DNA from 2 places in the Weizmannia sp. FSL K6-0777 genome. Region 1 is predicted to be linked to the other one. Evidence: predicted binding sites of a transcription regulator. Region 1 holds the regulator's gene; the other holds the start of a gene.
What was found. The regulator NrdR, encoded in region 1, represses ribonucleotide reductase genes. The targets are predictions, from matches to a motif close to AACACNATATATNGTGTT.

Region 2: the regulator NrdR is predicted to act here: its motif matches at 4,111-4,128, upstream of NST70_RS09215 (vitamin B12-dependent ribonucleotide reductase).

What each region holds. Positions count from the first base shown of each region.
Region 1 covers NZ_CP151971.1:2,214,068-2,221,589, reverse strand. Annotated here, with positions in the region: gene ytaF (sporulation membrane protein YtaF) at 1-201, shown strand, start outside; gene coaE (dephospho-CoA kinase) at 218-820, shown strand; gene NST70_RS10640 (glyceraldehyde-3-phosphate dehydrogenase) at 952-1,986, shown strand; gene nrdR (transcriptional regulator NrdR) at 2,271-2,729, shown strand; gene NST70_RS10630 (replication initiation and membrane attachment family protein) at 2,744-4,141, shown strand; gene dnaI (primosomal protein DnaI) at 4,138-5,082, shown strand; gene NST70_RS10620 (putative sporulation protein YtxC) at 5,208-6,044, shown strand; T-box leader at 6,160-6,382, shown strand; gene thrS (threonine--tRNA ligase) at 6,506-7,522, shown strand, end outside.
Region 2 covers NZ_CP151971.1:1,941,936-1,949,457, forward strand. Annotated here, with positions in the region: gene NST70_RS09205 (4Fe-4S binding protein) at 1-226, opposite strand, end outside; gene NST70_RS09210 (NAD(P)/FAD-dependent oxidoreductase) at 242-1,243, opposite strand; gene NST70_RS09215 (vitamin B12-dependent ribonucleotide reductase) at 1,460-4,018, opposite strand; gene NST70_RS09220 (biotin/lipoate A/B protein ligase family protein) at 4,364-5,200, opposite strand; gene NST70_RS09225 (rhodanese-like domain-containing protein) at 5,447-5,833, shown strand; gene gcvPB (aminomethyl-transferring glycine dehydrogenase subunit GcvPB) at 5,869-7,329, opposite strand; gene gcvPA (aminomethyl-transferring glycine dehydrogenase subunit GcvPA) at 7,319-7,522, opposite strand, start outside.

The sequences.
Region 1 (7,522 bases):
GATGCATTCGGTGCCGGGATCGGTGCGGGCATCATGGGCTACTCCCCGTTTCTGCTCAGTTTCCTTGTTGCCGGCATGAGCTTTTTGCTTGTCTCTTCCGGCATCCGGCTCGGCATGCTGTTTTCCCGGCTGCAATGGATCCGGAAAATTTCCTTTATACCAGGTGTTCTCCTCATTTTGATCGGTATATGCAAGTTTTAACAAGGCAGGTGGGAGTATGGCAAAGATTATCGGCTTAACAGGCGGGATTGCAAGCGGCAAAAGCACGGTGTCCAATATGCTGAAAACAAAAGGGTTTACGATTGTCGATGCGGATATTGCCGCAAGAAAAGTGGTCGAACCCGGCGAACTTGCGTATGAACAAATCATTGAAGCGTTCGGCGAAGGGATTTTGCTGCAAGATCTCACGCTTGACCGGAAAAAACTCGGGGCACTCATTTTTGCGGATGAAGCACTCCGGATGAAACTAAACAGCATTGTCCACCCTGCAGTCCGGGCCTGGATGACGCGGGAAAAGGACCGGGCAATTGAAAATGGGAAAAAAACTGTCTTTCTGGATATCCCGCTTCTTTTTGAAAGCCGGCTTACCTATATGGTTGAACGCACCATCCTCGTTTACGTGGATGGAGAGACGCAGTTAAAGAGATTAATGACCCGAAACGGCCTTTCAGAAAAAGAAGCGCAGATGCGGATCCGGGCGCAAATGCCGCTGAGCGAAAAAAAGGCACTGGCGGATGCGGTGCTCGACAACAATGGCAGCCTGGAGGAAACAAAACAGCAGCTTGAAAAAATCGTGTCAGATTGGCAGCTCGTTCCATGATGGGTACATCATGGTTTTTTTTATGCAAAAATAGGGGAATAACGCTACATAACTTTTAAAATATGATATACTAATTGATGAATAATGGATTAAAAGTATGTCATTTATTATTCGAAGGAGTTGTCTGCACTGTGGAAACAAAAATTGCGATTAATGGTTTCGGCCGCATCGGCAGAATGGTTTTCAGAAAAGCCATGATGGATAACGCTTTAAATATTGTGGCGGTGAATGCCTGCTATCCGGCGGAAACACTGGCACATTTGATTAAATATGACTCCATCCACGGCGTATTTCCCGGAGAAGTGGAAGTGGAAGAAGAGGAAGCACTCATTGTGAACGGCAAACGCATCCGGCTTTTGGCGGAACGCAATCCGGCCCAACTGCCGTGGGGAAAAATGGATATTGATGTGGTAATTGAAGCAACCGGAAAATTCAATGCAAGGGAAAAAGCCGCGCTCCATCTTCAGGCAGGCGCGAAAAAAGTACTGTTGACAGCGCCCGGGAAGAATGAAGATGTCACGATTGTTTTAGGGGTAAATGAAAACGTTTTAGATATCGAGCGGCATCATATTATCTCGAACGCTTCCTGCACCACAAACTGCCTGGCACCGGTCGCGAAAGTACTTGATGAACAATTCGGGATCGTAAACGGCCTGATGACAACAGTCCATTCTTATACGAATGACCAGAACAATATCGACAATCCGCATAAAGATTTAAGGCGTGCCCGGGCCTGTGGCAAATCGATCATTCCGACGACAACCGGGGCGGCAAAAGCGTTAGGCCTTGTTCTCCCGCAACTGAAAGGGAAACTACACGGCATGGCGCTGCGTGTTCCGACCCCGGATGTATCGCTAGTGGACCTTGTCGTCGATTTGAAAAAAGAAGTGACGGCGGAAGAAGTGAATGATGCATTTAAGGCGGCGGCGAAAGGCTCGCTGCAAGGCATTTTGGACTATACAGAAGTGCCGCTCGTTTCTTCGGATTATACGACAAATCCGTACTCGGCCATTGTCGACGGCTTATCCACGATGGTCATGGATGGAAGCAAAGTCAAGGTGCTGGCCTGGTACGATAATGAATGGGGCTATTCTTGCCGCGTCGTACAACTGGCACAGCTCGTCGCGGAAAAAATGGAAGAAACCGGGAAAATCAATATTGCCTAAGCCGAACGGAGCAGCACCAGCCTGCTCCGTTTTCGTTACCAGTTTTCAGAGCCGCGCCGGAGGATGACTTGTGCGGGACGCTGACGAAATAGAAGTGTAAACCTTTCTATTCTATTGATGGATAGATGAAAAGTGAGGACTTTTCCGGATATACAAACAGAAGATACATCCAATATGTTCTGCATGTATAAATTTCTTTCGGGAATAGGATAAACCTTTCTGTTGTCTATTCGCCTTCTTTTATATATGATGGTAGTAAGAATGTATCAGAACGGGGGGTTCATATGAAATGTCCGTCTTGCCATAGCAACAATACGCGTGTGATCGATTCAAGGCCGGTGGACGAAGGCCGTTCCATCCGCAGAAGGCGTGAATGCGAAGACTGCTCGTACCGCTTCACCACGTTTGAAAAAGTGGAAGAAACCCCGCTCATTGTCGTGAAAAAAGACGGCAACCGCGAAGAATTTAACCGTGAGAAAATTTTGCGCGGGCTGATTAAAGCGTGTGAAAAACGGCCTGTGTCGCTGGACCAGCTTGAAAAAATCTCCATGGAGATCGAAAAAGAAATCCGCAGGCAAGGATATACAGAAGTCAGTTCCACCCTGATCGGGGAAATGGTGATGGACAGGCTGTCGAAAGTGGATGAAGTGGCCTATGTCCGCTTTGCTTCCGTTTACCGCCAATTTAAAGACTTGAATGTTTTTCTCGATGAACTGAAAGAATTGCTCAACAAGAATGCTTAAACGGAGTGCCTTTTATGAAACCGATTTGGAATGAAATACAGCCAGCTGACCGTTATCGTGCATCGTCAAACGGCCTGCTTCAGGACTACGATCAAAAGGTCATTTCGCTCCTGTACCAGCCGTTAATCGGGCCGCAATGTTACAGCCTGTATATGACATTATGGAATGAAGTGGAAGTCGGCCGGCTCTGGTCCGAAGACTGGAACCATTACCATCTGATGAGCTTTTTATCCATGAATTTGTCTGAAATTTACGAAGCCCGGCTGAAGCTTGAAGGCATTGGGCTTTTGAAAACATATATGAAACAAACGGACGACATCCGCATGTTTATATACGAACTGCAGCCGCCCCTGTCCCCGGAACAGTTTTTCAACGACGGTTTGTTAAATGTTTTCCTGTACCGGCAGCTCGGCAGAACACATTTCCAGCGGTTGAAACACTTCTTCTCCGACCGCGCCGTAGAACCGGGTGAGTACCGGGACATCACCCGCTCATTCCAGGATGTGTATGCCGCAAAAATCGGCCCCGAAGTGCTGAATGAGGCGGAAGCGCAGCAACTCAGCCGGCTGGAAGAAAACCGCCGCTATATCGAAAAAACCGCCGCCCCGGTCATAAAAATCGAAAACACCCATTTTAATTTTGACCTTTTATATGCAAACTTACGTGATGAACTGATTCCGCTGCGTGCCATTACGCCGGAAGTCAGAGAAGCGATTGTGAAGCTTTCATTTTTATACGGTTTAAATGAGCTGGACATAAAGAAAATTTTGCTCCAGGCATTGACGGCAGACTTGGAAATCCGGGTGGAGGATTTGCGGAAAATCGCGCGCAGCTGGTACCAGATTGAACATCATGACGAACTGCCACGCCTTGTTGACCGCTTCCAGCCAGAAGCGGATGCGAAAGAACAAAAAGAGCCGGAAAACGATGAGGAGAAATTCCTCCGCTACCTGGAAACGACTTCTCCGAGACAAATGCTGATCGATTTTTCGGGCGGCAGCGAACCGGCGAAAGCAGATCTTGCCGCCATTGAAGAAGTCATGTTTGCCCAGCAGCTTCCCCTTGGGGTTGTAAATGTACTAATCCAATATGTTTTATTTAAAACCGATATGAAGCTGTCGAAAAATTATTTAGAAAAAGTGGCTTCCCACTGGGCGCGCAAAAAACTGAAAACCGCCAAGGAAGCGATGGCGTTTGCCAAAAAAGAAGACCGCCAGTACAAACAATGGCTGAACAATAAAGAGAAGAACGGCACCGGACGGAGAAAGCCGGTCCGGGTTGAAAAGCTGCCGGACTGGTTTAAAAAAGAAGACCAAAAAACCACTGCGACCGCGGTCCAAGCCGATGGCGAGTCAATGGAAGAAAAAAGAAAAAGGCTTGAAAAAATACGTGAACAATACAAGAAAGGGTGAAGGCGGTGGAAAACATAAATGAGACACTCAAAAGGCTTTCATCCAATCCTAGTTTCCGCAAGCGTTATGAAGAAATGAAGCAGGAAATCATCACGCATCCCGACATCCGCGCTTTTTTGGATGCACACCACGGTGAAGTCACAAAATCGATGATTGAAAAAAGCTGGATGAAACTGTACGAATTCATTTCACAGGAAAAAAATTGCAGCCGGTGCAAAAGCCTTGGCGAATGCGTGAATATGATGAAAGGGTATGTGCCGGAACTCGTTATTGAACATGGCAATATTGAGATCCACTATAAAAGGTGCCAGAAGAAAATATTGGAGGATGAGCGCAATAAAACGCGCAGGCTGATCCAAAGCATGCACATGCCGAAAAAAATATTGGAGGCGTCCTTTGGTGATTTTTTCCTTGAACAAATGGGGCGTCTTGATGCATACGATTTTGCGCATCGCTTTGTCCGTGAATACGAGCCGGGCAAAAAAATGAAGGGACTATATTTATACGGCAATTTCGGCGTCGGCAAATCGTATTTGCTTGGTGCAATTGCGAACGAGCTGGCGGACCGGAAACAGGTCTCTTCTTTAATCGTGTATGTGCCTGAGTTTTTCCGCGAAATGAAGGACTCGATCGGCGACCACTCCACCGGGGAAAAGCTGGATACGGTGAAGCAAGTGCCCGTATTGATGTTGGATGATATCGGTGCGGAAACGAACTCGAGCTGGACGCGGGATGAAGTGCTCGGCCCGATTCTCCAATACAGGATGCAGGAAGACCTTCCCACTTTTTTTACATCCAATTTCAGCTATGAGGATTTAGAGTACCATTTCACTTATACCCAGCGCGGGGAAAAGGAAGAATTGAAAGCAGCGCGCATTCTCGAGCGCATCAAATATTTAAGCGCCCCTGTCCGGATGGAGGGGCCGAACCAGCGGGCCTGACCCTTGCATGAGGGGGCCCGCTTTTTTCATTTCGTAACGCTTTCCCGTCTTCTATTTGCTGATGCCGCTTCATATACATAAGGTAAAGCAAACGAGAATGTTTTACCGTACAGGGGGGGCTTGGATTGGAATTCCTGATCAGGGACAAGGATGATGCATTATGGATAAAAGCATATTTTGCAAAGGAAAAACGGCGCACTGTGAAAATCCGGGAAGCAGTGCTGCATGGGAAAATACATTATGTTGTGGAAGCGGCCGGCAATAAACAGGAACTGCAGGCAGCCGTTGCAAATTTCATCATGAAGAAAAAAAGAAACGAGTGGATTTGTAACCAACTGAAACAAGCCTATTTTTTTCAGGCGGAAGAAGAGCAAAACCGGATACTCGAAATCGTAGACGGCATGCTGAAAGGAGAGCGGCCGGAGCTGACGGATCTGGCGGGTGAGATCGACGAACGCGCCGCTATTGAAGGAGCGGTCGCACCGCTGGTTGGCGAATCGTGCACATTGCCGCTCGCTTCCGTGCTGACGTTCCGCTTAAAAGGCTATTTTGACTGTCTTGACCGATACATCGGCATTGCGATTGACGAATACAAAATGGAACAGGAATACCAGATTTTTGTGCAAAGCCTTAGGGATTACTTAAAGCAAAAAGAACCAAAAAGGGAAAAAATAAAGCTTTGCCTCGGGGAACAGGTGAAATTTTACAACGGCCAATTCCGGGAAATGACGAGGGAAGAACTGAACGGATTGATTGACCGCAGGCTTCTGTCCAACCACCCTGTCTATATTGACTCAGTCACAATTGCACCGCTTTTATCGATTGCGCCCAGCCGGATTGAAATTTATACGGATACGCCGGACCAGGCTTTGATTCGTACGATATGCAATATTTTTGAAGAACGGGTGGCCGTGAAAAGCCGGATGCATTTTATGCACGATCAATTCGCCGCCAGTGAATAAAAAGGGGGCTTGAACCGGGGGCAAATGCAGCACGGCAACAAAATCAATCGCCATCCCTTGATTTTTTCATTGCAAACTTCTATAATTACTTACATAATCAATTGGAAATGAAAAAGTCAATGTGATGACGAGGACAACAGGATTCTGTTACCGCCTTTCAGAGAGGAAAGCCTCAGGCTGCAAGCTTTCCGGCACGGACAGGATGCTTACCGCCTCCGAACTTCAGTCGTGAACAAAATCAGTAGCGGCTGACGGATATTTCCGTTATCATACTCAAGCCGCGCGTAAAGACGTGCGGAAATGAGGGTGGAACCGCGTGTACAAAACTCGTCCCTTGCCGGGGGCGGGTTTTTTATTTTTTGGCTGTGTTTTCGTGCGGACGTGCTCGTACGGATGCCTGCAAAAAGCAGCCTCGTGCAGGCCGCCCGCGTGACAGCTTAATTTTTAAAGGAGTGGGACATATGGCAGAGATCGTAAAAATCACTTTTCCAGATGGTGCTTTAAAGGAATTTCCATTTGGAACAACAACGGAAGAGATTGCCCAATCGATCAGCCCGGGCCTCAGGAAAAAGGCGCTCGCCGGCAAACTGAACGGCAAACTGCTCGATTTGCGCACACCGATTGAAGAAGACGGCGCAATTGAAATCGTCACCCCTGAGCATGAAGATGCGCTCGGAATCTTGCGCCACAGCACGGCACACTTGATGGCACAGGCTGTCCGCCGCCTGTATGGCAATGTCAAGTTTGGCGTCGGCCCTGCAATTGAAAACGGATTTTACTACGACATGGATCTTGAAGTGTCGCTCACGCCGGAAGACTTGCCGAAAATTGAAAAGGAAATGAAAAAAATTGTTGCGGAAAATCTTGAAATTGTCCGCAAAGTCGTATCCCGTGACGAAGCCAGAAAAATATTTGCACATGATGAATACAAGCTTGAACTGATTGATGCGATTCCGGACGAAACGGTCACGGTTTATGAACAGGGCGAATTTGTTGACCTGTGCCGCGGCGTCCATGTGCCATCAACCGGAAAAATTAAGGAATTCAAGTTATTAAACATTGCCGGTGCATACTGGCGCGGCGACAGCAACAACAAAATGATGCAGCGCATATACGGGACGGCTTTCTTCAAGAAAGAAGATCTCGAAGCCCATTTGAAATTCCTGGAAGAAGCAAAAGAACGCGACCACAGGAAAATCGGGAAAGAACTCGAACTTTTCACGAACTCGCAAAAAGTCGGACAAGGCCTGCCGCTCTGGCTGCCAAAAGGCGCAACGATCCGCCGCACCATTGAACGGTATATTGTCGACAAGGAAGTCAAACTCGGCTATGACCACGTCTATACGCCGGTGCTTGGCAGCGTGGACCTGTATAAAACGAGCGGCCACTGGGACCATTACCAGGAAGATATGTTCCCGGTCATGAAAATGGACAATGAAGAACTCGTGTTGCGTCCGATGAACTGCCCGCACCATATG
Region 2 (7,522 bases), 270 kb from region 1:
AAAATTGGGCATTGGCAGCGATATACTGTTGTTCGGATTCTGGGACATCTTCTTCGGCAAAAATGGCTCCCACCGGGCAGACGGCGGCACATGCGGCACAGTCAATGCAAATATCCGGATCGATATAATACATATTCGTTCCTTCATGGATGGCATCTACAGGGCAGACTTCCACGCATTCTGCAGATTTTTCATGTCTGCAAGGTGATGTGATCACAAACGCCATTTTTTCACCCCCTTGTTAAACCTTCACCTTTTCAAACAGGCTGGTGCTATGCTGCGGCTGCTTGCGGGCGGCCGGATCGAGATAAACTTTTGCGCTTGCGATGGCTGTCGCTGCTTCTCCAAATCCCTGGGCGATCAGCTTTACCTTGCCGTCAAACGTTGTCACATCACCCGCCGCAAATATGCCTTCGATGTTTGTCCGCATCGCCGAATCTACGACAATCGCATTCTTATCAAAATGCAAGCCGATCTTTTTAATCGCCGCGAGGTTTGAGATAAAACCGTAATGGACAAGCAATTCATCAATTTGAAACGTCAGCTGATCTCCGCTGTTCACCTTTTCAATGGTGACAGTTTTGATTTTCAATCCGTCCCCGTCCAAATCTTTCAACAGGTATGGCGTAAAAATTTCCACGCTTGAACGTTTCATGGTTTCCACGCTTTGTTCATGCGCACGGAAATGATCGCGGCGGTGCACAATTTTAACGCTTTTTGCGACCGGCTCCAGCATCAGCGCCCAGTCTACAGCCGAGTCTCCCCCTCCAAGAATGCAAACCTCTTTCCCTTTGAATTTGCGCATATCATTCACAAAATAATGGAGGTTTTTGTTTTCGTATTGCAATGCCTGTTCGTGTTCAATCCGGCGCGGCTGGCATGCCCCGATACCGGCTGTGATCAAGACCGTTTTTGAAAAATGGAGGCCTGATCCTGTTTCGATGCGAAAGGTGCCGCGGCCGGTTTTCTTCACATCCTGCACCGTTTCGTTCAGCACAATCGTTGGATGAAATTGCATGGCTTGTTCGATTAACCGGTCGGCCAATGATTGCGCTTTCACTTTTGGCATGCCGGCTACATCATAAATGTATTTTTCGGGGTAAAGCGCGGCAAGCTGCCCGCCAAGTTGCGGCATGCTTTCAATGATTTTAACTCTCATTTGCCGCAAGCCGCCGTAAAAAGCCGCAAATAAACCAACAGGCCCGCCGCCGATAATTGTCACATCATAAACGGTTTCGTCCATCAACCGCCCTCCTTTTTATCATTTTAATTTATATAACGTTTTTAACACGTTATATATTGTTTTTGATATATAAATAGTAGCATCGGACATTTTTGCTGTCAATATTCGAATTAAAATTTTTTAACCATTTTTCTGATGATTCTTTTAACCGGTGTTTTATAAGCGAAAAAAAAAACGGAGCATCACTTTGCTCCGTTTTTTTCTCCATTATTCCGTTTACAAGCCGCATTTTAATTGTGCGCCGCAGTTATCGCATGTATTGCAGCCGCCGATCTCTTTAACTTTCCCTTTCCGACAGATCGGGCAGGTATCGCCGATTTCGTTGCCGTATGTGACGTTTGTTGACCGGATATCCGGGATGGTATCAACCAGGACGACATGCTGTTTCGCGTGTTTCACTTCCGCTTTTTCCTGTTTTTCTTCCTGTGGTTCTTCTGCTTTCAATGTCAGGACTTGCGAATCCCGGCTCCCGTCCACATAAACGGTTCCGCCTTTCGCGCCGCCCTTATACAGGCGTTCGTACACTTTTTCCACCTGTTCAACCGTGTAGCCGCGCGGGGCGTTGACCGTTTTCGAAATCGAGCTGTCCACCCAGCGCTGGATAACGCATTGGACATCGGCATGGGCTTCCGGTGCAAGATCCATCGCGGTTACAAACCAGTTTGGCAGATGGTCTTTGTCCGTTTCCGGGTGCTTATCCAGATACTCCTGGACGATATCCGCATTGACCTCGATAAATTTGCCGAGGCGCCCGCTGCGGAAATAGGAAAAGGAAAAATACGGTTCCAGCCCAGTGGAAACGCCAACCATGGTGCCGGTCGATCCGGTTGGTGCAACGGTTAGCAGATGGGAGTTCCGGATGCCGTGTTTTAAAATCGCCTTGCGGATGTCTTCCGGCATGTTTTTCATATAGCCGGTTTCCGTGAATGCATGGCGCAGGCGGTTTGTCTCTTCTTCGCTTTCACCCGTTAAAAACGGGAAACTCCCCTTTTCTTTTGCGATCTCAATGGATGCGCGGTATGCTTCGGTCGCGATCGTTTCAAACACTTTGTCGACAAGTTTATTGCCTTCTTCGGATCCGTATTCTTTTTCCATATAAATGAGAAGGTCGGCTAAGCCCATAACGCCAAGGCCGACACGCCGTTCCCCGAGCGCCTGTTTTTTGTTTTCTTTCAGGAAGTACGGGGTCGCGTCAATGACATTGTCCTGCATGCGGACGCCGGTATGGACGGTTTGTTTCAATTGGTCCCAGCGCACTTCTTTCGTTTCTTTGTCGACCATTTTTGCAAGATTGACCGCTGCGAGGTTGCAGACGGAATAGGGCGCGAGCGGTTGCTCTCCGCAAGGATTCGTTGCGACGACTTTCTGGCCGTATGCTTTTGCGTTTGTCATGTCGTTGGCGTTGTCGATAAAGAAGACGCCCGGTTCCGCCGAGTAAGTCGCGCAGATGTTAATCAAATTCCAAAGTTCTTTTGCTTTGATTTTGCGGTAGACGCGCACTTTGCGGCCGAGTTTTTCCCATTCGCGCACATCGCCGATTTTATGCCATTCTTCATTATATATGCGCATTTCTTCTTCGCTGTAATTTTCCACATCCGGAAATTTCAGTTCGAATTCCGCGTCTTGTTCAACTGCTTCCATAAATTCTTTTGTGAGGCAGACGGAAATATTGGCGCCGGTTAAAAATTCCGGATTATGGACGGTGTAATGCCCGCCTGTTGCCAGTTTTTCTTCCGCCTCTTTCATGACTTCGTCCGTAAAGCCGCCCTGTCCCGGAATATGTTTGTAGTTCACAATCCCATGGTACATTTGCCTTTCCATTTCGGAAAGCGGCGTGAATTTCAATTTGTCGTGGGCTAGCTTGCGGATCCACTCATCGTTCGTATTTTCGATCAGGAAACGCAAAATCCGCGGATTCTGCATTTTCGAAATGATAAATTCGACAATGTCCGGATGCCAGACAGCCAGCATGATCATTTGCGCTCCCCTGCGACTGCCGCCCTGTTCGACCAGGTGCGTGAGTTTGGCGATGTCATCGAGCCATGAGACAGAGCCGCTTGATTTGCCGTTGACGCCCCTTGCCAGCGTATTGCGCGGGCGCAGCGTCGAACCGTTTGTCCCAACCCCGCCGCCGCGGCTCATAATTTCCATCACTTGTTTGCGGTGTTCGGAAATGCCTTCCCGCGAATCCGGTACAAACGGCATCACATAACAATTAAAATAAGTAACTTCCGTTTCCGACCCTGCGCCGTAGAGGACGCGGCCTGCCGGGATGAAGTTTAAGTTTTTCAGTTCATTGTAAAACTTCCCAAACCATTCTTTCCGTTTCTCTTCTGTTTTTTCCACTGCCGCTAAGCCGGTTGCATTCCGTTTTGCGATTTGTTCGTAGTAGACTTCAAGCGGCTTCTCAATGATATCAAGCGGCCTTTTGATGACCCCTGTTTCTCTTTCATCCGGGTGTTCCAGGGCCTGGCGGTAATCTTCTTCAATTAAGACTTCCGCTTCATTTTTTTCCCAGTCGATTTCTTTGATGACGCCGAGCCCCCTGGCCGGAAATTTCGGGTCTTCTTTAATCGTGAGGACAACAAAATCGCCCTTGCCCAATGTGACTTTTTCCGTGTCTTTAAACGCGTATCTGTCAATCATGACAAGCCTTGAAACGCCTTTGTACGTGATGTTCATATCCGGTGTAATCGGATGGACCTGCGGAAATAAGCGGATATCTTCGTTCAGCTTCTCCACATCCCATAATTTTTCTGTCGAAGCAACAGACATAACGACAACTCCTTCTCTATTTCTCCATGCAAATTCTCTGGTGGTTCTGCCTCCTTTAAAATAGCACACCGCAGGCAAAAATCGCAAGCAAAAACACTAGATATTGTATTGACATTTTGTTTTTATATACCATATATTGTAGTTAGGTCAAACCTCTTTCTTTTTGTCAAATAAAAAAAAGAATAAGACATGCTGAAAATGCGAGAAATCCCCCGAAAAAGCAGGCAAATCCGGGCATAACGAAAAAATTTGCCGCTTGCATCAAAAAAGCAGCCATAAAAAGCGCGGCACAAAAGGAAATAGCGAAAAAGCATGCCTCTGGCCGCTAAAAAAACAAATGTTCATTTATCTCTTAAAATTCCATTCATCCGACCTGTACCGCCTGTCTGCCAGTTCTTCCACATACGCCTGTTGCGCCGGCGTCAAGGTGTACGGTTCCAGCCGGATGCCGAGCCCTTCTTCAAACCCCTTATGGAAAGCCTCTTTTGCTTCCCCGTATGTGACGGGAACGGTGCGTAGTTCATTGATTGCAACCGCCTTCTGCTTAAAACTCCGCTGCATTCTTTCCCTCACCCTGTCACTCGGATATTTAAACAGGCTGAACAGCTTCTCCTCATCCATATCGAGCAAAATCGAGCCGTGCTGCAAAATGACGCCTTTCTGCCGCGTCTGCGCGCTGCCGGCGACTTTTCTCCCTTCCACGACCAGTTCGTACCAGCTCGGCGTATCAAAACAAACCGAAGAATGCGGGGATCTTAGCGCCTCCCGTTCTGCTTCCGTCCGCGGCACCGCAAAATACGCCTCAAGGCCGAGCGCACGAAATCCCCTGACAAGCCCTTCCGAAATCACACGGTAGGCTTCCGTGACCGTTTTCGGCATATCCGGATGCGCTTCCGATACGATCACGCTGTAGGTCAGCTCGTGCTCGTGCAAAACAGCCCTTCCCCCTGTCGGACGCCGGACAAAGCCGAGCCCGTATCGTTTTACCGCTTCGAGATCGATTTCCTGTTTTGCCCGCTGGAAATACCCGATTGAAAGGGTGGCCGGATCCCAGCCGTAAAAGCGGATGGCGGGCGGGATCTCCCCTTTGCTGTGCCAGTCGAGCAGGGCCTCATCCAGCGCCATGTTAAAAAACGGCGGACAGTGGCCTGAATCTACAAACAACCAGGTTTCTTTTCCCATATGAACCCCTCTTCTTAAAAATATCACTTTACCAGTTTACCAAAAAACGACGAAAAACGGCAAAGCCCCGCTCACGTTTGTGCCGGTTTTTCCGCTAACATTAAAAACTCAAGGGCTACAGGCTTTTCAGGCGGAAAAACTGAAAAAATAGCGGTGACATGGCTTTCTGAAAAAAAGATTTTGATTCAGAAGCGCAACACGAATATAATAGTAGATAGCGCATCAGGTAAGAAAGGGGGCATGCAGATGTCACAATCGTGGTACACAGTCATCATTGTTATTGTTGCGGTAGCGGCGTATACACTCGCCAGATACTACCGGCAGAAAAAAATCCTGAAAAGCTTGACGGAAGAAGAATTCAAGGCGGGTTACCGCAAAGCGCAGCTCATTGATGTGCGCGAACCGAATGAATTTGCAAACGGACATATTTTAGGCGCCCGCAATATTCCGCTGTCTCAGCTGAAAATGAGATTAAAAGAGATCCGGACCGATAAACCGGTTTATTTATATTGCCAGAACGGGACGCGCACCGGGCGCGCCGCTGAAATGCTTTATAAAAACGGCTGCCGCGACCTTTACCAGTTGAAAGGCGGCTTTAAAAACTGGACAGGCAAAATCAAATCAGGGAAATAAAAAAATGCCGCGGCTTTGCCGCGGCATTTTTCCTTTTATTTTTTCACATAACGCAAAACCGGTTTTCGCGCCGCCCGCGTTTCATCCAGGCGTTTGACAATGGTTGTATGCGGGGCTTCCTGGACGATTTCCGGATTTTCCTCCGCTTCTTTTGCGATTTGGATCATCGCATCAATAAAGGCATCCAGCGTTTCCTTCGACTCGGTTTCCGTCGGCTCAATCATCATGCACTCTTCCACGTTGAGCGGAAAATACACGGTTGGCGGATGGAAGCCAAAATCAAGCAGCCGCTTGGCGATATCAAACGTCCGCACCCCGAGTTTTTTCTGGCGCCTGCCGCTTAACACAAATTCATGCTTACAATGGCGGTCATATGGTAGGTCGTAGTACGGCGCCAGCTTCCGCATCATATAATTGGCATTGATCACCGCATTCTCGGTCACTTCCCGCAAGCCGTCCGGCCCCATTGAACGGATATACGTATAGGCCCGGACATTGATGCCGAAATTGCCGTAAAACGGCTTCACCCTGCCGATTGATTGCGGCCGGTCTTCATCCAGATAATAGCGGCCGCCTTTTTTCGCAACAACCGGCACCGGCAAAAACGGGACCAGCTCTTTTTTGACGCCGACCGGACCCGAACCCGGGCCGCCGCCGCCGTGCGGGCCTGTAAATGTTTTATGAAGATTCAGGTGGACAACATCGAATCCCATATCGCCCGGGCGCGCCTTCGCAAGCACGGCATTCAGGTTGGCGCCGTCATAATACAGTTTGCCGCCCGCCTCATGGATAATTTCTGCAATTTCAAGAATATGCGCTTCAAACAGCCCGAGCGTATTCGGATTGGTAAGCATGAGCGCTGCGGTATCTTCCCCGGCAATTTTTCTTAAGTCGTCGAGATCCACAAGCCCTTCTTCATTCGACTTCACAGTGACCGTTTCGAAGCCGGCAACGGTCGCGGAAGCCGGGTTGGTGCCGTGGGCGGAGTCGGGAATGATCACTTTTGTCCGCTTTGTATCCCCGTTTGCTTCATGGAAAGCGCGGATCAGCATCAGCCCGGTCCATTCCCCGTGGGCGCCGGCAGCAGGCTGCAAGGTCACTTCATCCATGCCGGTAATCTCTTTTAAATGTTCCTGCAGGTCATACATCAGCCCGAGCGCCCCCTGGACGGTGCTTTCATCCTGAAGCGGATGGATATGGGCAAATCCCGGAAAGCGCGCAACCGTTTCATTGATTTTCGGATTGTATTTCATCGTGCAGGATCCGAGCGGGTAAAAACCGGAATCGACGCCGTGGTTGTTTTCTGACAGCTTTGTGTAGTGCCGCATTAAATCCAGTTCCGACACTTCCGGCAGTTCCGCATCCTGTTTGCGAATGTATTCAGGCGGAAAAAGGCCAGCAGCATCCACTTCCGGCACGTCCATTTCCGGCAGGCTATACGCGATCCGGCCTGGTTTGGACCGTTCAAAAATCAGCGACATTTCTTCATTTTCCATAGCACACGACCCCCATTTCTTCAGCCAATTGGTCAATCTCTTCTTTTGACCGCAATTCCGTCACGGCAATAAGCATGCAACCGGCAAATTCCGGGTAATCCTTGCCCGCATCATAGCCGCCGATGATTTTTTTCTGTAATAAATGTTCATTTACTTCTTGAACGCTTTTTGGCAATTTCACGGGAAACTCATT